4 regions of the Neobacillus sp. SAB-20_R2A genome follow, and region 2 is predicted to be linked to each of the others. Evidence: riboswitches for the same ligand, from Rfam matches in the RefSeq annotation. Region 2 holds a riboswitch; each other region holds the start of a gene.
What was found. Region 2 has a riboswitch for cyclic di-GMP ahead of V5M37_RS26040 (DMT family transporter). Riboswitches for the same ligand answer to the same signal wherever they lie in the genome.
Positions count from the first base shown of each region.

Region 1: another riboswitch for cyclic di-GMP. It lies ahead of V5M37_RS05650 (anti-repressor SinI family protein); the one in region 2 lies ahead of V5M37_RS26040 (DMT family transporter).
Region 3: another riboswitch for cyclic di-GMP. It lies ahead of V5M37_RS26705 (DUF5667 domain-containing protein); the one in region 2 lies ahead of V5M37_RS26040 (DMT family transporter).
Region 4: another riboswitch for cyclic di-GMP. It lies ahead of V5M37_RS28490 (OmpL47-type beta-barrel domain-containing protein); the one in region 2 lies ahead of V5M37_RS26040 (DMT family transporter).

Region 1 covers NZ_CP145895.1:1,133,177-1,139,138, reverse strand. The annotation lists gene V5M37_RS05670 (YtxH domain-containing protein) at 1-56, opposite strand, end outside; gene V5M37_RS05665 (DUF1128 domain-containing protein) at 235-459, shown strand; gene map (type I methionyl aminopeptidase) at 495-1,244, opposite strand; gene V5M37_RS05655 (helix-turn-helix domain-containing protein) at 1,516-1,842, shown strand; gene V5M37_RS05650 (anti-repressor SinI family protein) at 1,874-2,047, opposite strand; cyclic di-GMP riboswitch class I at 2,080-2,172, opposite strand; gene V5M37_RS05645 (hypothetical protein) at 2,573-2,698, shown strand; gene V5M37_RS05640 (DUF1992 domain-containing protein) at 2,738-3,112, opposite strand; gene V5M37_RS05635 (hypothetical protein) at 3,246-3,446, shown strand; gene hutH (histidine ammonia-lyase) at 3,482-4,999, opposite strand; gene V5M37_RS05625 (DNA topoisomerase III) at 5,305-5,962, opposite strand, start outside.
Region 2 covers NZ_CP145895.1:5,283,553-5,289,514, forward strand. The annotation lists gene V5M37_RS26020 (flagellar basal body-associated FliL family protein) at 1-158, opposite strand, end outside; gene V5M37_RS26025 (YaaR family protein) at 184-624, opposite strand; gene motA (flagellar motor stator protein MotA) at 728-1,519, shown strand; gene V5M37_RS26035 (flagellar motor protein MotB) at 1,595-2,320, shown strand; cyclic di-GMP riboswitch class I at 2,400-2,495, shown strand; gene V5M37_RS26040 (DMT family transporter) at 2,828-3,766, shown strand; gene V5M37_RS26045 (sulfite exporter TauE/SafE family protein) at 3,846-4,676, opposite strand; gene V5M37_RS26050 (anaerobic sulfatase maturase) at 4,700-5,956, opposite strand.
Region 3 covers NZ_CP145895.1:5,438,753-5,444,714, forward strand. The annotation lists gene V5M37_RS26690 (3-hydroxyacyl-CoA dehydrogenase NAD-binding domain-containing protein) at 1-659, opposite strand, end outside; gene V5M37_RS26695 (VOC family protein) at 1,069-1,458, shown strand; gene V5M37_RS26700 (transposase) at 1,549-2,292, opposite strand; gene V5M37_RS26705 (DUF5667 domain-containing protein) at 2,691-3,989, opposite strand; cyclic di-GMP riboswitch class I at 4,077-4,162, opposite strand; gene V5M37_RS26710 (mechanosensitive ion channel family protein) at 4,356-5,471, opposite strand; gene V5M37_RS26715 (staygreen family protein) at 5,765-5,962, opposite strand, start outside.
Region 4 covers NZ_CP145895.1:5,839,081-5,845,042, reverse strand. The annotation lists gene V5M37_RS28515 (hypothetical protein) at 1-294, shown strand, start outside; gene V5M37_RS28510 (hypothetical protein) at 434-703, shown strand; gene V5M37_RS28505 (helix-turn-helix domain-containing protein) at 740-1,078, opposite strand; gene V5M37_RS28500 (hypothetical protein) at 1,095-2,030, opposite strand; cyclic di-GMP riboswitch class II at 2,455-2,536, shown strand; gene V5M37_RS28495 (hypothetical protein) at 2,573-3,070, shown strand; cyclic di-GMP riboswitch class II at 3,372-3,456, shown strand; gene V5M37_RS28490 (OmpL47-type beta-barrel domain-containing protein) at 3,487-5,962, shown strand, end outside.

The DNA.
Region 1 (5,962 bases), 1.8 Mb from region 2:
GCTCCGCCAGCAATGGCTCCAATCAGCATTCCCTGCCAAAATTTATTCTTTGTCATCTTAACCTCTCCTTGCTTAATCATAAAAATGAATGAAAATTATTCCAATGATTTTTCCTATCATTTATTTTGCTTTATCTAGAGAGGGTATGCAAGTCTGGCCCTAATTTTTCTATGTTGACATCATTCAGTGAACATGAAAAGATGGACATATGAATTTCCGAAAGGGTGACCGAAAATGGATTTATCGTTGAAGTCGGTAGAAAATGTTGAATATATGATTGAGCAAATTAAAGAGAAGTTAAAGGTTTTGAATCTAGGCGCCATTAAGCCTTCCCATTTTGATGAGGAAATGTATGAAGAGTTGAAAGAGATTTATGAAATGGTAATGAAAAAGAATTCCTTCAGCCCTAATGAAATGCAGGCTCTAGTTGAAGAATTGGGAAACTTGCGTAAAAAATAAAAACAGACCTCGAATGAGATCTGTTTTTTTATTTTTTAATCTTGATCAGTTAAAATGATCGGGCCATCTTTGGTAACGGCGATTGTGTGCTCATATTGGGCGGAATAGGTGCTATCGACGGTCCTTGCTGTCCACCCGTTTGAATCCATTTTGGTGAATAATAATCCGATATTCACCATTGGCTCAATCGTAAATACCATTCCCTCTTTAATTCTTGGGCCTTTACCCGGCAAACCGTAATGAGGTACATCCGGCTTTTCATGAATCACTGCTCCAATCCCATGTCCGATAAAGTCGCGGACAACCGAGAGTCCTTCACTTTCCACATAAGTCTGGATGGCATGACCGATATCGCCAATCCGGTTGCCTGGAACCGCTTGTTCAATTCCCTTGTACAAGGCTTCCTTTGTGACTTTTAACAAATGCTTAGTCTCTTCGGAAACCTCGCCAACTGCGTAAGACCATGCTGAATCAGCCAAGGCTCCGTTGTAATTAACAACCATATCGATTGTGACAATATCCCCTTCCTGCAGTGGTTCTTTTCTTGGGAAGCCATGGCAGATTTCATCGTTAATACTTGCACATGTTGCGTATTCGTAGCCCTTATAACCTTTTTGTTCCGGAGTGGCATTATGCTTTTTTAAAAATCCCTCTACAAACTGATCAATTTCCCAAGTGGTAATCCCTGGCTTAATCATTTTGGCAATTTCTTTGTGACAGGCAGCGAGGATTTCTCCTGCCTTTTTCATTGCTTCGATTTCTCGTTGTGACTTTAAGACAATCATGTAATATTCCCCTGCCTTTTTGAAAAAATTCTTTTGTCTGGAGACCGATTTGTGCGAATGCTGGTATATAAAAAACGATTACTATATGACATTTTTGGCAACACTTTAATATTAACGCTAACGGACTTATTTTTCAAAACTACTTTCTCAATGTAAAAATTAATTATGCAAATTTCGATAATTTGCCATATTCCTTTGTTCTTAATATGGTACTCTCAAATTCTTTTTGATAGAATGATGTTATAAATTATTTTTAGGTGTGTGAGAATCCATGATAGGTGACCGCGTAAAGAAATTCCGCCAAGAGAAGAAGATGTCACTTTCTGAACTAGCAGAGCAGGCAGGTGTTGCAAAATCCTATTTAAGCTCGCTTGAGAGAAACCTTCAAAAGAATCCGTCCATACAGTTTCTTGAAAAGATTGCCGGTGTATTAAACATTCCGGTTGAGCATTTAATACATGAGCAGATTGACAAGACGGCATTGGACAATGATTGGATGAATTTAGTAAAGGAAGCCATGACCTCCGGTGTTTCAAAAGATCAATTCCGCGAGTTCTTGGAATTTAATAAATGGCGGAACAATCAAAACAATAGTTAAAATGTACAAAAAAAACATCCTACAAAAATTCTTAATTTTTGTAGGATGTTTTTTCATTTTGGTATGTAACAAATTGTTCTGATTGGTGATTTCCGCTTAGGAAATTTCGAATATCTTCTACCGATAATCCAATCTTCTTAGCTTCCATAATTAGTACTAGCCAATCCTTGTCAAGCTTCTCCATCTGCTCAATCTCCAAATTCATACTAACAACCCCCTAAAATACTTACCCGTATTTCAGGCAGCCCGGCCATCATAGCTTCTCTCTATTTCCACCTTAGACCCTCGGCTTTGCGTCCTTGATTTTCACCAAGTTTGCCTTTTTCTGAAAAATAACTGTCTATTTATTATTTCATTAGTTCATCTTTTCTAGGACTAAATTCATACTAACTCTTTAGTAAGTTCATTATAACTAGTCCTTTTATAACAAAGTGTTAGTTTTTGTCAGCATTTTTAATATTCTGAACCCCCTTTTTAGACATTTTTTGACAAACTTCCGCATTTTTTCCTCTAATTCCCATTGCCTGAAAATGGAATATATAAATAATAGAGCATTTGAAGTCGAATATTCTCCTAATTTGTGGGAAGAAAATTTTTCCTTCTTTATTTTTGGCTCTGATTTTATGACGAAAACATTTGTCTAATTTGTGACGATTAGCATATAATATTAACAACATATTAATATACAGAATATTGTTAATATTCAAAACAAAAATAGAGGTGATAGGCATTGACCATTGTCCATGTGTTAAACTTTTCAATCCCCATTGCTTTTATGGTATTTGCAGGTTATTTCTTAGACCGCATGTGCAAGCCTGCCAAATCAGAAGAAAAAGCTGGTGAAGAGGAATTGTAAAAATTCTCTCCTCGCCAGCTTTTTTTTGCTAATCAGAATTTATTTAAACCGTTTTTCTACCTTTTGTTCGTAATTTTTGAAAATTGACGAATTTGTTTTCGCCCCTCGTTTTGACATCAATTGATTAAAGCGAAGGAGCTTTTCATTTAACTTTTTTTGCAAATCTTCCTTCTTACCGCTGTCGTCACATTTTTTGATGAGATCCTCGATGGTCATCATCTCTTTGCGTAAATGGTTTTCCTCTTCTGAAAAGCCTGCATTTTTCAGGATTTTGTAAGCCATGCGCAGTTCTTCTGGAATACCTGATAAATCTTCAAGCTTCAGGGGTTTTCCATATCCAGGAAGATTATCAAATTCTCCATCTTTGTATGCTTTTTTAATCCGATCTTCTGAGACAATATGAAACATATCCATGTTATTGCCCTCCTTTTTTAGCATACTCACTATATTTATTATAACAAAGGTCCATTTCGGTTGAAAAATAAATCGGTAATGATTTCAGCTTTATTGGGGCATGCTACAAGCGATAACGAAAGGAGTGTTAGACTTGGCACGTGGAGAACATTTTAATCATAAAAACAAAAACCATCCGGGTGAATTCCCCAAGAACACCATGACCGAGAGTCATGCTGAGCAGGCAATTGGGGATGAAGAGTTTATTGTCACCCAGGAGGCCTTTAAAAATAGAATTGAGGAAGAGGACACGCGGCAGGATACCGCCCGCCTGCTTCCTGAGCAGACAGAGTAAAAGGCGTGAAGAGTTTTCACGCCTTTTTACTCCGTTTATTTTTCGAAGCTTAATTTCTTCATAAACTGAGAAAATTCCACAGTTTTCAGCCATTCTGCCAGTCTTTCGATATCCTTCGAGAAGATGCGGTCCTGCTTAATGGATGCCACCTGCTCCCGGCCTTTTTCATAGAAGTTCTTCGTATGGGTCGCCATTTTCTCTACACCGCGATATTCGACGGCCTGCATGGCGCAAATCATCTCAATCGCAAGGACCCTGCGAGTGTTTTGGATGATTTGATGAGCATGCCTTGATGCTATTGTCCCCATGCTGACATGATCCTCTTGGTTTGCCGATGATGGAATGGAATCCACACTAGCTGGATGCGCCAAAGTTTTATTTTCTGAAACAAGTGCAGCCGCTGCATACTGCATAATCATTGCCCCTGATTGCAGGCCTGGCTGCGGGCTTAAAAACGGTGGCAGATCGCTTAATTGCGGATTAACTAACCGTTCCACACGACGTTCTGAAATATTAGCAAGTTCTGCTACTGCGATTTTCATAAAGTCCATTGCAAAAGCAATTGGCTGCCCGTGGAAGTTTCCACCGGAGATGACCTTTTCCCCATCATCAAAAATTAGTGGATTGTCAGTGGCCGCGTTCATTTCTATTTCCAGCTTTTCTTTTACATAATCAAGCGCCTGCCAGGAAGCACCTTGAACCTGCGGGATGCAGCGAAGAGAGTAAGCATCCTGAACCCTCAGTTCTCCCTGCATCGTTGTTAATAAGCTGTCACTCAAATAGCGGCGGATTCTTGCTGCTGTATCAATCTGCTGCTGGTAGCCTCTGACCACTTGAACCTCTTCTGCAAAAGCATCGAGAATTCCATTTAACCCTTCAATCGTCATGGAAGCAATCAGTTCGCTCTCAAAAGCAAGCTGCTCTGCTTCTAGGTATCCGACGACCCCCATAGCTGTCATGGCCTGCGTTCCGTTAATGAGAGCAAGACCTTCTTTAGCCTCAAGTGTTAGTGGGAAAAGACCTTCCTGCTGAAGGGCAATGCCTGCTTCCACACGCTCGCCTTTATAGAATACTTCGCCTTCACCTACAACAACTAATGCCAAATGGGATAATGGCGCCAAATCCCCGCTAGCACCTAATGAACCCTGCTGCGGAATAACCGGAATAATGTCTTTGTTAGCCAGCTCAATCAGTCTTTCAATGACTACCGGACGAATGCCTGAGTAACCTTTTAACAGGGCATTGGCACGAAGAACGACCATTGCTTTTGACACCACTTCTGGGAATGGTTCCCCTACCCCACAGGCATGCGAGCGAATTAAATTCAACTGCAGATCCTGCACATGTTCTTTATCGATAAGTACATCGCTGAACTTTCCAAACCCGGTATTGATTCCATAAACCACTCTACGATCAGAAACAATTCGTTCCACCGCTTCCCTGCTTTTGGCTGCTGCCTCCATGCTTTGTTCCGAAGCGCCAACCTTTTGGCCGCGGTACAATACTTCCTTCATCTGCTCCAATGTTAGACTGTTACCTGTTAATGTGATCATTTCTCTCCACTCCTCTATTACTTTAGTAAGATAAAGAAAGAGGCTGGATTCCATTTCTGATTAGATTTGGAATCCAGCCTCTTTAATAAACGTTATAAAATTTTGAACGGTTCTTCGGCGCTGCCTCATGATTTTCCACCCATTCTAAAAATTATTATTAGTTTGATAATATTTTATGTGACAGATACCTTGCCTGTCAACTAAATTTTCTGAATTTTAGCACATTATCACTTTAGCAGGATAATGAATGAAAGAGGCTATTCATAAAGAAATCACTCTTCTTGAATAGCCCCTTAAGTATGATGTTAGTCAAACTTCAACCCTTTTAACGCGTCAGCCAACGCACTATTCAAAGGTTCTTCCTCTTTGTGCTGGTTCTTTAAGTATTTTTGTACTGTCCGTTTATCCACTTTCCCGACGGATTCTTTTTTCCGGCGTTCTTGGAAAACAGAAAGTTTTTCACGATATCCACATTTACATGCGAAGATTTGTCCCTCACCCTCGCCACGCAGCTCAAGTTTTTTATGGCATTGTGGACAGCGTGCGTTTGTAACACGTGAGACATTTTTACGATGCCCGCATTCCCGATCTTGGCAAACGAGCATTTTTCCCTTTTTGCCATTCACTTCAAGCATTGGTTTTCCACAGTCAGGACAATTTTTTGTAGAAATATTATCGTGCTTATATTTTTTATTACTTGCTTTAATTTCAGCCACGATTTCTTTCGTGTAGTTTTTCATTTGGCTGATAAACACTTCTTTTTTTAACTTGCCATGCGCAATTTGATCAAGCTTTTGTTCCCACTCCGCTGTTAAAGCAGGGGATTTTAGCTCTTCCGGCACTAAATCCAGCAATTGCCGGCCTTTGGAAGTAATATGAATGTCTTTGCCTCGTTTTTCGATTAAGAACGAGTTGAATAGCTTTTCAATAATGTCAGCTCGTGTTGCAACAGTTCCCAGTCCA
Region 2 (5,962 bases):
TTGGTGCTGATTTGCTTCGTTTGAATGGTCTGATTAGCGAGCTGATCAAGCGTCTTATCCTGTGAGCTTACAGGGTTATTTTTTTGATATTGATAGTAAAAAAGACCGCCCGCGATGATTAACACAAGAACTACACTTAGCGTTAGGATTTTTTTCATTATTTTCATCCTTTTGGTGTCAAAATTACAGATAGAGGTCGATTAACAGGCCTTTGATTTCCCCTATCTTATCAAGCAATTGAATATTTGCATCCTCTTTTTCTAAAATTTTCTTTGACAGCTCCAACAGATTTCTATCAATCTCTTTAATAATTTTTAGCCTCCTCCCCCTATTCATTGACGTGAAAGAATCCGTTATTTCTAAAGAGAGGCCATTTTTTACAACTTCCTGCAAAAAGGATTGAATTAATTTTTTATATTTTTGAAGATCAGCAGCCGTTCGTGACTGAACCAATCGCTCCCCTTGCTTTCGAATCCCATCTAAAAGGGAGCTTAGCTGCTCTTTTACCAAATTGGTCTTTGAATCTGTCAAAATCTGTTGGAATGAAGATGATTCAGCTTGCTTCGTTTCTTTTTGAAAAAACATTTTATCGTTCGTGACACCAAATCCATGACTTACTTTCAAGGGAAAACACCTTCCAAACGCTTAAGTTTGTGATTGTCGATATTTGTAAAACTAAATTACAATAAATTATTAATTTTAGCAATCATTAGAAAAGGAGAAATTTATGACGACATTTATCGGTTTGATTCTGGCTATCGTTTCTATCGGTGTAGGGATGGTATTAAAAGGCGCGTCGTTTGAAGCACTGGCGAACCCTGCTGCCTTTTTAATTATTTTTGGCGGAACGATCTCTGCCTTGTTTATCGCATTTCCCTTGAGTGAAATAAAAAAAATTCCGATGCTGTTGAAAATTGCTTTTGTCGAACCAAAGCAGCCCAGCCAAGATGAAGTCATCGAGATGATGGTGGAGTGGTCGATGGTGGCGAGGCGTGAAGGCGTACTCGCATTGGAGGAAATTGCCGAGTCCGTCGAGGATCCTTTTTTAAAAAATGGCCTTGAAATGATTATTGACGGCAGTGACCGGAACCAAATGGAGGATATTTTGTTCAGTGAACTGGAAGCAGCGGCAGAACGGCACAAGGCCGGCAGCCTCGTCTTCAGCCAGGCGGGGACGTACGCGCCGACACTAGGCGTTTTGGGTGCTGTGGTTGGTTTAATTGCTGCGCTCGGAAATCTTCAGGACATGGACAAACTCGGACACTCGATTGCCGCTGCCTTTATCGCAACACTGTTAGGGATCTTTTCCGGCTATGTCCTGTGGCATCCGATTTCCAATAAACTGAAGCGTATTGCGAAAAAAGAGCAGGACCTGAAACTGATGATGATGGAGGGACTTCTTGCCATCCAGGAAGGGTTAACACCTAAATTGATTGAACGAAAGCTGGCTGTTTATTTGCCAACAAAGGCACGTTTGAAACAGGAGGAAATGGTCGTGAAAGAGGTTGAGAGTCTGTAAGACTGTGAGTTCAAGCTGGAAAAATAGAGGCTTCGTTTTGAATAGGACATCTTGTAAGAAAGGAGGAATAGAATGGTGAGGAGGCGGAAACTGCAAGACCATGAAGAGCATATGGACGAAAGCTGGTTAATTCCTTACGCGGACCTTTTGACCCTGCTGCTTGCTTTGTTTATCGTCCTGTTTGCTTCGAGCAGTATCAATTCGGAAAAGTTGCAGCAAATCATGGTTTCGATGAATTCAGCTTTGAGCGGCAAAGGAAGCAGTTTGATTTTAAAAGAAAATGCCAGTTCGCCTACGGTGAAGCCGCTCGAAAAAACTGCCGGCGAGGAAGAGAAACAGGAAGAGAATGAAAAATTGCATAGCCTGATGGAGAATATTCAAAGCTATATCGAGGCACGCGGCTTGGAGAAGGTCATCACCGTTCAAGACGAGCCTAAGGGAATCAAGCTTTCCCTTAAGGATGTCATATTGTTTGAGTCCGGCAGCGCCGAATTGAAGGGAAATTCCCCTGCAATTTTGGGTGACTTGCTGGATTTGATTAAAGGAGTGCAAAACCCTATCAGCATTGAGGGCCACACGGATAATGTCCCGATTACCGGGGGCAGATTCAGGTCGAACTGGGAATTGTCTTCTGCCCGTGCTTTGTCCGTTCTTTACTTTTTCGAGCAAAATGGCATCTCTTCTGATAAATTGCAATTTGCCGGCTTTGGCGAGCAAAAGCCGCTGTATCCGAATGACACAGTAGAGCACCGCCAAGCTAACCGAAGGGTAGATATCATGATTCTGAAAGTCCAGGAATAATTTTTCCCAATATAAAAAACGGGAAAACACTTGCTGAGACAAGTTGTTCATCGTCAAAATAGTAGTAATTCCATAAATCGTACGAAAAAGGCAAACCCATTGAAAAATGGCGACGCAAAGCTACAGGGGCTAAGGTCATTGGTCATTCCGATCATCATGCTAGCCAGCTTCCGAATACGGACTCCTGCGATTTATGACAATAGAAGAGGGGTTGAAAATGGAATGAATACATTATTAGCTAAATTCAAAAAAGAGTGGCACTTGTTTAGGGTGAATTACCATGAGCTGTTGCTTGCAGACTGTCTTGACTATGAGTTGCAGTGCAAGCTCGAACAAAAGATTACTTACCATAAAATGAGATTAAATAGTTATTGTTAAGAATTAATTCCCCCCTTGATTGGTTTTGGACATGGAAAATAAAGGTCTACGAATTTCGAACAATATCTGCGATAATAGTAATAGATTTGTGTGAGTTCATTCAAAACACCATCAAGGAAGGAAGCAGCAATGAAACAATCTATAAGTTCAAAATCCATCAGCCTGGCGCTCACTATATCCATTATTGCCATATCGTTTTCGGCTATCTTTGTGAAATGGTCCGACGCGCCGGCTTCAATTTTAAGTATGTACCGAATGTTGTTTGCCAGTTTGTTATTGGCACCGATGGTCTGGGTGAAACGCAAGGAGTTTAAAAAAGTGAGTCCAAAGAATGGCGCCATGCTCTTTTTCTCCGGAGTTTTTCTGGCCCTGCATTTTGTTCTTTGGTTCGGCTCATTAAAGTTAACCACGGTTGCAAGCTCGACCATCATTCTCGCCCTGCAGCCGATCATTTCGCTGGTAGGCGGATTTTTTCTTTTTAAAGAAAGAACGACTGCTTCCGCACTGGCAACAATGGGGATAGCAATCATCGGAGCGATGATGATTGGCTGGGGAGACTTCGGTTTAAGCGCTGATGCCATCCGTGGCGATCTGCTCTCCTTTTTCAGCGTTATCGCGGTGGTCGGTTATTTATTTATTGGGCAAACCGTCGTGAAAAATGTATCCCACTGGATATACAGCTTTAGCGTGTTCCTTTGTGCGGGGATTGTGCTTGTTGTTTATAATCTGTGGGCCGGAGTGCCGTTTCTCGATTATCCGCCGAAGGAATGGGGGATTTTCCTGCTCTTGGCAATCGTTCCGAGCCTTAGCCATGTGATTAATAACTGGCTGCTAAACTATGTGAACGCCACGACCATTTCGATGAGTATTCTCGGCGAACCGGTCGGCAGCACCATTTTGGCTGTCATCTTACTCGGAGAGCGACTATCAGGCTGGCAAATCGCCGGCGGCCTCCTCGTCCTGCTCGGCGTCTTCTTCTTCATGAGCAAAAAACAAAAAGCCGCCCCACCAATGCAGAAAATAGCAGAAAACGAAAACTTCCACATAAACGAAACCCCCGGGGCCTAAGCTCGCAGGGGTTTTGATGCATGGGGACGGTTCTTGTGCCTCAAAATTTTGAGGCATGAGAACCGTCCCCATGCTTCTTTCAAGAAAAATACATCCGAACTCCAATAAATATTAATAGTACGGACAGCATTTGGATGATGACTTTGCCGGGGATTTTTTGCGAGAGCAGGACCCCGATTTGTGAGCCGACGATCACACCGATGCCGCCAAAGATGACAGCTGGCCAATCGACATGGCCATAGAATAGCTGCGCAATCACACCGATCGTTGAATAAAGGCAGAGCGAAAAAATGGACGTGGCCGCCGCATTGTGTGTCGGTACTTTAAATACATAGATTAAGATGGGAACGAGAAGCCAGCCGCCGCCGATCCCGAGGTAACTGGATAAAATGCCAATCACTAACCCGAGCGGAATCAGCCATTTTTCGAACAAACTGACATCTTCATTATCACCCGTATAAAGGGTATCCCCATTTCCGCTGGAGTCACCTGCCGCTATGTATGCATACCCATCAGAAGGCTGGTGCCTTTTTAATTTATCTGGAAGATTTTTAGTAAATAAAAAGATACCCAATCCAACCAACAACGTAGCAAATATCACATAGAAGTAACTAGATGAATAGAGTTGGAGCAGCCAAACCCCAAGAAAGGAACCAGGCAGGGCACCAATAGCGAGCGTAAGCCCCGTTCGATATTGAATCTTCTCTTGCTTTGCGTAACCAACCACACCAGACAAAGAATTAATTAACACGATAATAAGTCCTGATCCTGCAGCAATTGCAGGCTCCATTTTAAAAAGAAGCAGCAGTGCCGGCACAAAAATAAAACCGCCGCCGGCACCGACTATCGTTCCATAACCTCCAGCCAGGATCCCAATAAGTAAAAGCAAGAAGCCTGTTGTCAGATCCATTTTCATTCCCCCATTAAGGAAAGTTAAACCATTTGAACAAACTTTTCACAGCATTTTTTGAACTTCTTTCCGCTGCCGCATAGGCAGAAATCATTTCGCTCGGGCTTTGGACGGCCTGCTTTAAGATGATTTTGTAACCATTGAAGTTTTATACTTTCTGCCAATCTTTCCATTCGTTCATGTCCATGCTTATAAACCTGCATGTAGCTTTCACAGAAATAATCTGGATTCACCGTCTCATCTGCTTGGCTCCAGGCTCGATTTCTTGGACAGCCGCCATGGCATAGCTTTAAGAACTCACAGCTTTTGCACTTCTCCGGCAAAGTAGGCTTCAAGCCAAGAAAATCATCATACTTTGGACTATTAAGGATGTCTATTAGTGAATTCTGACCAACATTCCCGAGCTTATAATCATCATTAATATAAAAATCGCACGGATAGGCGTCGCCATTTTGTTCTAGAATCAGCGTTTTCGGACAGGTCTGACGGTGAATACATAATTCCGCCTCCTGATGCAGATAGGCACTCAGAATGTTATCAAAGAAACGGACAGACCGGTTCGGATTGCCGTCGTTATACCAGATGTCAAACGCCTCACATAAAAACTGACCGTATTGTTCCGGAGTAATCAAATATTGTCCCGGTTTATTCGGCTCCTGCGCCCGAAAGTCCATACAAGGTATAAACTGCACATGAGAAAAGCCTTCTTGCTGATAAAACTCCATCAGCTCTTTTGCCCGCCCCACATTGTCTTGGTGAATGACCGTTAAGATATTAAAATCGACATGATGTTTTCGCAAGTAATCAATTCCACGCATTACCCGGTCAAAGCTTCCCTTCCCATGCCCGGTCACCCTTCTCGCATCATTGATTTCCTTTGGGCCATCAAGACTGATCCCGATGAGGAAATTGTATTGTTTAAAAAATCGTGCCCAATCCTCGGTAATCAGCGTAGCATTCGTTTGCAGCGAGTTGCTGATGATGGTATTTTTTGGTGCGTACTTTGCTTGCAGAAACACAACCTGTTTAAAAAAATCCAAGCCGGCTAATAGCGGTTCCCCTCCCTGCCAGGCAAAGGAGGCTACCCCGTTGGTCAGCACCATATATTCTTTGATGAATTTTTCAAGGATAGCTGGATCGATTTTATCAATTTTCCCCGGCTGGCCGCCGCAGCCGCTATAATAACAATAATCACAAGCGAGATTGCACGCTTCGGAAACGGTTTTCCACATGACACCGATATGTGAATGTTGTTGGGAAGTTAAACAGCCCTGCGCCATTTTGAT
Region 3 (5,962 bases), 160 kb from region 2:
CGGACAACCGTATCGATTTCCTCCGCTGTCGCAATCCCTTCCTCCAGCAGCGAAATCGCCTCACGCGCCATCGCATGCTGAATCCGGTTGCCGATGAAACCCGGGATGTCTTTTCGAATCAGGACAGGTTCCTTATGGATTTTTTTGAAAAAACTCATGACTTCATCACAGACTTGATTCGAAGTCTCGTCCCCGCGGATGATTTCCACTAACGGAATAATCGCCGCCGGCATGAAAAAATGCGTGCCAATAAAGCGTTCGCGGTGCTTTAGCTGTTCGCTGATTTGGTTAATGGATAACCCCGAAGTGTTTGTTGCAAAAATTGTCGCCGGGCCGCAAATTTCTTCCAGCGTTTGAAAGAGTGTTTGCTTTAATTCTAAGATTTCCGGTATCGCTTCAATCACCATCCAGGAGTTTTGCGCATCTTGAAGGCTGTCTGAAAGTGAGATCCGGTCAAGTGCGTCATTCACTTCTTGTTCAGAGATAAACTCATATTCTCTTAGAATCTCATACTGGTCCCTAATTCTATCCACGGCTTCGTTCAGAATCCCTTGATTCTGTTCTACCATGTGAACGTTTACATGATTTTGCGCAAGTAATTGAGCAATCCCTCTACCCATCGTTCCCGCACCAACAATCGTAATTTTTCTATCTTCCATATGAGCGTGGTCCCTCCTTAATTTGAAAATAAAAAAACCCAGCCCCATAAAAAATAAGAACAAACCCATCCTTATCTTTCAATGGAAAGCTAGGTATCCTAAATTACATGAAACGGGTAATTTCACCATTAAGAAACTGCTTCTCATTCACTATTAAAACTGTTTATATTATTATGATATTTCGAAATTTAGTTTTCGTCAAGTGATGCATAGGGACGGTTCTCGTGCATCAAAATGGGGCTAACTGAAGCAAGGGGAGACATGGGGAAGGTTCTTCTGTTACCAAAAAGTTTTTCATAGAGAAATAAATGAGGCAGGAGAACCGTCCCCATGCCTCAACCGTGAAACCTCGCGCTATATATGTTATATTTCCTTGTATTAAGAAATTTTAGTATTGGGGTTGACTACTTTGATTGAGTACACTGAGCTGCATCATGTAAGTTTGAATGTTACAGATTTAAGCAGGGCTAAGAAATTTTATAGTGAGATACTATGTCTAAAAGAACTTACCCGACCTGCTTTTGATTTTGAAGGAGCTTGGTACGGTATAGGGAATCAACAGCTGCACTTAATCGTGCTTCCCCACTCGCAAACCCTTCGGCAAGACAAAAGCTTAAGCAGCAGGGAAGGACACTTTGCCCTTCGAGTCAAAAACTATGCAGAAACTTTGGCTTGGCTGAAAAAGAATGGAGTAAACGTCCTAGAAAAGCCAAACAGTGTCAGCGGCTTTGCCCAAATCTTCTGCGCCGACCCGGATGGAAATCTCATAGAATTAAACGTCGATCAATCGGAGTTGTGATGCACGGGTGAGGCACGGGGACGGTTCTCGTGCATCAAAATGGGCTGGGCGGAGGAAAGAAAAATGAGGCAGGAGAACCGTCCCCATGCCTCATGCTCTAAATATCAGATTAGGCGATACCCCTAAAATTCTTGCAGCCTGGCGTTGGGATACACCTTTGATTGTTTTTACTTTTTGAAAGACTTCCTTTCTTTGCGCCTTTGGCAATACCTTTACGCGAGTGATATCCCCAGGGCCAAGCAGTTTCTTAATGACGACCCTTGCCTCTTCGTCAGGCAGCCTTCTTCTTTTTTCTTCCAAGCATTCATCGTTGTTAATTTTTTCGTTATATTCTTTGAATTTTTCCATCGCAAAGGTTTGATCAGGGGAAATTTTTTCGAAAATAAAATTTGCATCAAGCAGCTTTCTACCATCACGGTGTTCACTATAATACTCACGGCAACTGCTCCATCTCCATTCATTTGGACTGTCTGCGATTCCAGCCTTAACGGGATTTTGATGAATGTACCTAGTAACTGTTAGTAAATACCTATTATCTTCTACATTTTCACTTCTGAATCGCCCCTGGAACAAATGCCCTGTCGTGTCGTACTTCCAGTTATAATACGAGGCATAGCTGACACCAATCCGCTTCATCGTATTGGAAATGGTTTCAATACCTTCCCGGATAAGGAGATGGACATGATTGCCCATCAAACACCAGGCATATATCTCCAAGTCCGATTCCACTTTATACTTTACTAAAATATCAAGAAACCTATTACAATCGTCATCATCATGGAAAATCTCCTGCCGATTCGCTCCTCTCCACATAATATGGTAAACACCGCTCATACTCTTCAACCTTGCACTTCGGGGCATCACAATCACCTAACCTTGAATTTAAATGGGGAAACAAGGTGAAGCACGGGGACGGTTCTTATGTCTCAAAAAATGTACAAAGGCCGTATTAAATAAAAAGTTTTGTAGACCAAATAGTTATTATTAAGGGAATAGTCATATAGAAGTAGTGTAAAAGTGGATTAATTAAGAAGCGCGAGAACCGTCCCTAGGTTCTGCCTGGTTCCTGGGGTTTATCTGAGGTTACAGCTCTATCATATAATATTTTAAATTGCTTTTCATCTTTTTACCATTTAGGGGGTGCAAAAAATTAGAGGCATGAGAACCGTCCCCATGCATCAGTGGCGAATCAAAAAATGATGCATGAGAACCGTCCCCATGCATCATTCTTTTTACTGACCTTCTGTTTTCTTTGAGTTTTCCTGGGCCTTTTTGGCTTGTTCGGCCTGCTTCTGTGCTTTTTCGCGTTGTTGTTCCAGAGCCTTTTGGGCTTGTTCTTTCGCTTGTTCTGCCTGCTTTGCGGCCTCTTCACGTTTTTGCTCTGCTAGTTTTGCCGCATCAGCACGTTTTTGTTCCTCTATTTTAACTGCCGCCTCACGCTGGCTTTCTGCCAGTTTTTGCGCTTCTGCTTTAGCTTGATTTACAGTGGTCTGTGCAACTGCCTTAACTTTCTCAAGAGGCTTTTGCTCAGTTTCCTCGGCAGCCTCATTCGTGGCTTTTTCAACATCTGCCGTATTTGCGGTATCTTCCGTAGACTCCATATTTACTTCTTCAGGTTGTTCATTGGTGGTTTCATCTTCCACTTCGCCCGCGGCTTGGTCGTCCCCAGTGTTTTCCTGCTTAAGCTCCAACTCCGCTAACTTCTTGTTGATTTTCTTTTCAATCTTTTCTTGGACTTTGCTGACATTCTTGGCTAACGCCTCTTTTGCACGAGGATTGTCCACTTTTTCCAAAGCGGTCTGCAACGCTAACAGGTTAGCAGCAAACTTAGCCTCAATCGCTGCCCGGACTGGGTCAACAGGTGCTGCCGTTTCGTCGCCTTCAACAGTTGTACCATCATCGTTAGTCGCTGGTTCATCTTCAGACGTCCCAGGCTGAGAATCCTCAACCGCCTCACCTTGCTGATATTTGGCCAAAGCCAATTCCTGTTGTTCCAGCGCTTGTTGAAGCGTTTCATTGGCTAATTCCTCTTCGCCAGAAGCAAGCAACGCCTCTGCCTCTTTAATGCGTTCCTCCGCGAAAGATGCCAGCAACTCGGACTCTTTTACTTCATCAAAGGTTAACGCTAATTGAACATTCTCCATTAATTTTTTTACAAAGTAGAAAAAATCTCCAGGTAGTAAAGATGGTTCTTCACCTGATACTTCTGTCGTACCCTCTGTTTGCGTAGCATCGGTTGTTGTTTCAGTAGTATCTGCTGCAGCCCCCGCATCCACGGTAGTTGTTGGTTCGGAAGCCTCCGAAGATGTTGCCTCTGCATCGGTTGATTCAAATTCAGTAGTTGTATCAACTGTTTGTCCTTCCTGAACCGTCTGATCCTGTTGAACAGTGTCTTCTGTTGGTGTAGCAGTCGTCACGGGTTCCTCCGCGAACGCCGAGCCTGCTCCACCAGAAAACACAAATCCCGCAGCTACGACACTTGTCGCAAGAACATTGCGAACCTTTTTGAACGACTGATTACTTTTTTGCATAAAAAAATTCCTCCTAAACTAGTTTTTGTTTAAAGGAAGAATCTCGAAATAAACTCTATTAAACTAGAGCCTTTTCGCGATTCTTCATTTGGCAACCCAGCCGCCATAGCGATATATGCCTTAGGCCTGTGACTTTGCGTCTCTACCTTTCGATAGATTTGCCTTTTACAAATGAAGAACGACACCCAAAAGACTCCCGTCCATCATTTTCTACTTAAATATATAACAAACAACAAAAAATGAGTAGATGGTCCCGTTAAAATGATGCAGAGGGACGGTTCTTATGCATCAAAATAGTTGTCAAACCCTTAAATAACAAAACTATGCTCCAAAAAATGATGCACGAGAACCGTCCCCATGCATCACTCAATCAACAGAGCCCATTGTTTGGAATACTTCGTTTGTTTGTGGGGTGACGTAGAGGGTTCGGCTTGGGAAGGCTATTTCTACTGCCTCTTCCTCTAGTATTGCCATGATTTCTAGATTGATTTCGTGTTTGATTTTTACGTGTTCTGCCCAAACGGTCGAGTTTGTGAAAAAGTAAATCAAAACATCGAGACTGCTCTCATTATAGTGGTCGAACGCGACCATAATGGTATCCGGGTGGATTTCTTCATGAGTCCTTAGCAATTGTTCAATCCGCCTTACTACTCGTTCCAATTCTTCCTTCGTGGTTTTATAGTTAAGTCCTAAGTGAAAATCGATCTTTCTTTTTCCCATACGGCTCCAGTTCGTAATCGCTTCGTTCGCGAGTGTCGCATTTGGAACCGTCACTAGAGCTTGGCTAAAGGTTCGAACCTTCGTGCTTCTAAAATTGATATCTTCGACGATTCCCTCAACGCTCGGCGTCTTGATCCAATCTCCAATCGAAAAAGGTTTTTCCGTGACAATCACGACCCCGCCAATGAGATTCCCAACAGCTTCCTTTGCCGCTAAAGCAAAGGCAAGTCCCCCTAAGCCAAGGCCGGCAACCAATCCATTGACATCATAATTAAATTCCTGCCCGATAATACTGATACTAATGGCGATAATAATGACGCGAATGGTCCTCGAAATAAACGGAAGAAGAATCAAATCAATCTTATTGTTCATTTTTTCATTAACACTGATCAATATTCCTGTGCTAGGAGAGGACAAATTAAACAATCCCCATGTAATTAAAACAATGATCATCGAACGCAAAAATTTGATAAACAACGCATTTTGCTGCTCCATAAAAGGGAAATAATCCATCGCCAGGTACAAACCTACAATAATAAACGCCCACCCTAAAGGACGCTCAAAACTCAAACAAATCTGTGTTAAAAATTCAGTCGGTGTTTTGCGGGCCAATTTTACAATCAACTGAAACACATATTTGGTAAACAGGTTTCTAAAAAGAATAAATACAGCCAAAATTCCAATCGAAATTCCTAAATTTTTTAACATGTCATAGTCTATGTCCGCCGTTGAAAAAGCCAATACCAAAGAATCCAAAGACATTTCAAAAATACCTTCCCTCTACTCCAAGACTTTATAACATCATTAAACCATTACAACGAAATATAATAACTTTTTAAAAAAAATAATGGAATACATCAATAGTCTCAGATTGAAGCACGGGGACGGTTCTCTTGCCTCACAATTGCCTGTACTGAGTCAGCTTTGAGGCAGAGGGACGGTTCTTATGTTTCAAAAAATGGTGTACTAGAAGTCAAAAGTCAATCCGATTATTACCAATAGTTAAGTTAGGGGAAATGGCGGGCAACAACTGAAATGAGGCACGAGAACCGTCCCTACGTATAATGACGCGGAGTACGATAGTACATGGTCTGGTTAAAGGCTGGATAGATTGAGTTAAAGTGTATAAAGATGTTTGCATCGAGCAGTTCGGGATACTGACGGAAAAGACATTGGTCGCCATAGATGATAGCAGATAGGGCAAGGTTCAATTCACGCTGGAAGATCAGGAATCGCCGCTGTGCCGTTTGTTC
Region 4 (5,962 bases), 560 kb from region 2:
CCAGTAAGGTCGACCGCACTGCTGGCCTCGTTGAACAGCAAGGCTGTAGATATTGATGAGGCGTTGTACCTGCAGGAGACTACGGCCTTCCCTGCCCCAGAGACACATTCTTTTTCGGAGAGCCCTTTTGAAGAAGAAATAGCTGCAGGAATCGACTTGGTTGATGATGATTTGGACGAGTTTGCTTTCGAGACCATCTACCAGGCCATGTCCCCTACTGAGGATGAAGCCGACGAGAAGGACCTTGATGCCGATGACCTGCTGGGCGGGTTTTTGGCGAGTATGAATAAATAAGGATTAAGATGAGGCACCTTGGTGATGAGGTGCCTTTTGCTATGGTTTAGTATCCAATATTACCGGTATTTTATAATTTTAATAGGGTTATAGCTTAAAAGAATAGAAATTAAGTAGATTAGGAGGGATGAAGATTCATATGAAGGTGTGTATACAGGTAATTATGGGGATTATTATTGGCTGGCTCCTGTTCTATGTCATGGGGCTTGAACAGGAGGAATTGTTTAAGTTCGTGTATCAATACATAAATTCGACGGTGTTTTACTTTAGTGTTGTGGTGGGAGTGCTTGTTATTTGCTTTACTGTTCTTCGTAAATTTAAGGTTTTTGGGGTTGCTGTTGCGGTTACGATGGTGGGGGTGTTTATGGTGGTTTATGTAGCGCTGAATACAGGAAGTATTGGGTTTTAGGCATATAAAGGGGTGAAGAAACCACCCCATTTGAATCTAATGGAACAATTTTGAAAAAATGCCTTTTAGCGAATTCCCTTTTTTAAAATAAATATCTTCTCGCACCTTTTCGTTGATAGCCTGCCAAAGCATGATTTCTACGTCCGAGAGCTGCTTGGATTCCTCCTCTTTTAGGAAAGCGGCAAAATAGTCTAACGGCACTCCGTAAAATCTTGAAATATCCGCCATGATCTCAAACGAAACAGACTTACGATCCCCTTTTTCAAGCATGCTTAAATATTGAAGGGTGATCCCGGTCCCCTTTGCAACTTCTTCGAGTCGTAAATTTCTTTCTAATCTTAATCTTCTTAACTCCTGCCCCAATGGAGTGGCCATAGTATACCTCCTTCCCCTACTCAATTTCCGAGCTGTATTTAATCGTTATGATATAGTACCAGCTAACTGCAGCTTCAAATAATGTGATAATAAGTTCTTCTGATTTTCTTGGAATTTTAAAATATCTTTGTATTTGATAGTGAAGCAGCTCGTGAAAAATAGTTTGTAATTGCTCAGGGTAATCCATTTTGTCGTCAATGATAATCATTGTTTTCTCAGGATAATAAACACCTTTTATATCTTTCAAATCCATAAAAACAATAGGGATTTTATATTTTCTTGCTATCTTCTTCGTTAATAAATTGATCTGGGATTGATTAATCGACATAAACTGCTTATGGAGGTATCCAATAATAGTATAGTAGGTAAGAAATAGAATAAGAACTAGATTAACTTCAAGCCGATTGAAGAAAGATAGTATAGGAAATATAACCGCCACTTCAAACATCATTGGCCCAAATCGATCCAAAAATAGCTTACTGGATACTACTCCAGTTTCAAGATAAACATAGACATATTTCAGAACGATGCTTAGAGTCAACATAAGCAGCATAGTAAGATACCTAGCTAAATAAGACTTGTCACTATATTCATTATATATCTCGTTGCAGATAATGATAATAATAATATACATGGAGAGCAAGGATATCCTAGCATGGATGCTACCTTTTTTTAGAATAAAACTGGCAACTAAACAATCAACAAGCAGATAAATGAAACCGTAAACAATGGAGAAACGATCAAATATTAGTAAAGATAATATTACATGAAAAAAGGAATAGCCAAAACCGGAAAAAACCTTCAAATTAATTTGGTCAAACAGGACCATAATGCAAAGAAAGAAAACAATATTCCATTCCAGCTCTTCGGGGAAAACAATAAATAAATCTGTCAAAGCTATAGAAGGAATAAGGAAAAACAAATAGATATGCTGCCGCCTGAAATGATTCATGACGATTCTCCTGTTAATCAGTACTTTTATACCATTTTTAATTATGTTACTTGAGAAAATTTACAATTTAAATAATTATTTTTCTACAAAAAATTAAAATTTTGACGGATTTTGTCTTTCGAAAGTTATTTAATTCCACTATTGTTTAATATATTCTTAATATAGAACTTTGTAAGATTCTAACTTTATTTTCCTCCTATTTTTTAAACGCACTAACAAAGGTTAGTGCTCTTTTTTTATGAATGGGAATGAAATTTGCAAAACTAACATGAATTATGTCGGAGGAAAAAACCACCATTAAACTATAGTTTAATCTATAATGAATTCATAGAAACGATATTTTTATATTAAAGTGGCCACGCAATATTACAAAATGTCGTGAATTTAAGGATGTAATGATAGTTTTTAAACCGAATTTACATCCTTAACTCGGGGAAGCTTTGAAGTATAGCCTTAAATTGGACACTTGGGCTATATGGAGCTAGTAGTGTAACCGGCCCTCTTAGGTTTTAAAAATTATTTTTCTAAGAGGAGAGAGGACTATGAAGAAGATTTTATCAGGGGTAGCAGCAGGAGCTTTAGCTCTAGGAATTATGGCAAGTTCAGCTTTTGCGGCAGTAACCATCGACCCGTCAACAGGAAAAGGGTTTGTGGGTAAAGGTGATGTCCAAACTGCGCTAGGGTACAATAATGCTAAAATGCAGGCTGAAGCTAATAATCTTGTTTTCACGTATAAATCAGAAGAAACTTATGCAATTACGGTCACATGGGATACTGGTGAGGGTACAAGAGGAGAGGAAACTCATTACGTAGCACATGAAAGGACCTCTTCTGTTGATAGCAACGTTTCATATGATCCAAGAAAAGCAAACCAATATACTGGTTTTAATCTGATAGGATATGAAGGCATTTTAACGGAGGTTGGTAACATTCCTGCGGTTGGAGAAGAGTTCCCAGGAAATTCAGGGCATACTGTAACTGCTGTTGAGTTAGTTTCATCTACCGGCGGTTTATATGTGAATGGGGTTGCACTTCAGTAATACGTTGATTATGTTTGCCGATTTCGTAAGCTCAAGAAGGTGCTCTTAAGGGGGACCTTCTTTTTTGGATTTATTGTGAATTCTACAATTGTTTAATAATTCCCTAAAGTTTTGTTGAAATTTGCCGAAAATTAGTTGGAACATGTCGAAGGGAAAAAATACCTATAAACTATAGTTTAAATTATAATATTTTCATAGATATATAGTTCTATAAACAGAACACACCCTATGAAGTTGATATCGATTTGGGGAGTAATGGGAAGAGGGTGAGCTATGAAATTATCATTTCAGGCAATTCTTTTATTTTTTGGGAAGCGATGATATATAACCGGCAATCTGGACACTTAGGTTATATGGAGTTAGTAGTGTAACCGGCCCTCTTAGGTAGTTTGAAAAATGGATCTAGGAGGTAAATTATGAAGAAAAAAGTTTTACGAAAATACATTAATATAATGTTGATAGTTATATTAATGGGATCATTAAGTTCACCTGGGTTTGTACATGCCGATCCCGGAAATGGGAATCCTGGTAATTGTGATAACACACCAAGTAACCCTAACTGCGCTAAAGTAGATAAGACAGCCCCTTCATCACCTACGATTAACTTAAGCCCTAATATAACAGATTGGACCAATCAAAATGTTACTTTTACACTTACTCCTGGAAAAGATAATCAGGGTGGAAGTGGAGTTGTTAAAACTGAATATAAAATTGGGGATAATGGAGTCTGGCAACTGTATTCCGGACAGACTGTCATAGTTCCTGGTGAGGGTGAAATAACAATTATTGCTACATCGACAGATAATTCAGGTAATACAAGTGTTGAAGCAACGGCTGTTGTAAAATTAGATAAAACGGCTCCTTCAAGCCCAATTTTAACAGCTTCACCAAATGATTGGACAAACCAAGATAAAGTTACAGTTACTCTTTCATCAGGAACTGATAGTCTAAGTGGTGTTTTCAAAAACCAATATAAAATAGGTAATGGAACATGGACCGATTACTTGAATAGCCCAGTTGAAATTACCTCAGAAGGTATAACAACCATTTATGGACGAACCATTGACATAGCAGGGAATATTAGTAATCAAGGTCAAACAGAGGTGAAAATTGATAGATCTGGTCCAACACTGCCTACAATTATTCCAAGTGCCTCTAGTTGGACAAACCAAGATGTCACTTTTACCATAACTTCAGGTGCCGACAGTGGCAGTGGAGTTCAAAAGACACAATATAAAATTGGGACGGATAATGAAAATTGGATTGATTATTCAAATGATGCACTGGTAAAAGTAACGAATGAAGGGGAAACAAGGGTCTATGCCAGAACCTTGGATAATGTAAATAACCCGAGTACAGTTGCCGAGGCAACTATTAAAATTGATAGGACAGGTTCGACTAGTCCATCCATAATATTAACACCATCAACATGGACGAATGGTACAGTAACCTTTTCAGTTCAAAATGGTGAAAAAATCAGCGGTAGTCCAGTTGTAAAAAGCCAATATAAAATAAATGATGGTGATTGGCAAGATTACGAGGTACCAAGTGTAATTGATACAGAGGGACTCACAAAAATAACTGCACGGACAATTGATGAGGCAGGAAACTACAGTCATGAAACAAATGAATATGCAAAAATTGATACACATGCACCAACATCTCCAGAAATTATTCCTAGCACGACTGATTGGACTAATCAAAATGTAACTTTCACACTTACCCCTGGGGTTGATGAAGTCAATGGAAGTGGTGTTAGGGAGACTCAATATAAAATTGGTGAAAATGGTACTTATATTAAATATGAAGGTAAAGTAACCATTGAGTCAGAAGGACAGACTGTTATATTTGCTAGAACGGTTGATGATGCAGGGAACACTAGTGAATCTGTAAGTGTAACTGTAAAATTTGATAAGACTGCTCCAAGCGAGCCAGGTATATCTTCTAACCATCCTGATTGGACAAAGGAAAATGTAATTGTAACCCTTACCGATGGTCTGGATGAACAGAATGGCAGTGGTTATAAAAAGACACAATATAAAATTGATGATGGAGATTGGCAAGATTATACGTCACCTATTGATTTTGATCAAGCAGGTGAGTATAAAGTTTATGCTCGTTCAGTTGATATTGCTGGGAACAAAACAGTAACAACTCCAATCGATGTAAAAATAGACAGAACAGGCCCAACACAACCAACAGTTAATGCAAATACAGAATGGACTAACGGGGATTCGGTAACAGTTACTATTGATGAAGGAACTGACTCGGATAGTGGCGTTGAGAAAACAGAATACAGTTTTGGCAATTCTGATGAATGGGTTGTCTATAATTCACCATTCCAAGTAACTACTGAAGGAATCACAACGATTCATGCACGCTCAATTGACTATGTGGGTAATACAGGGGAGGAAAGAGAAATTCAAGTAAGAATTGATCGTACAGCACCTGATGAACCAACAATTCATTTAAGCAGAACAGATTGGACGAACCAAGCAGTTACCTTTACTATTGAGAATATTAATGATGATCGCAGCGGTGTTTCCAAAGTAATGTACAAAATTGGTGATGATGGTGAATGGTTAGATTACACTCCTGGTGATATAATTACCGTTGAAAAGGAAGGTATTACCCCAATTTACGTTAAGGTAGTTGATAATGCAGGGAATATAAATGACGAAGCTACCGAAGATGTTAAATACGATATAACACCACCGACTAAACCTACGTTTGATGTGAGTCCTGTTGATGTCGAATGGGCGAAAGAGGATGTTACTGTGACTATTAATGAGGGTGAAGAACTGACTAATGTGAATGAAGATATAAGTGGCGTCAATCAAACTGAGTACAGACTTGAGGAGTCTAATGAATGGATTAAATATATTGATCCTA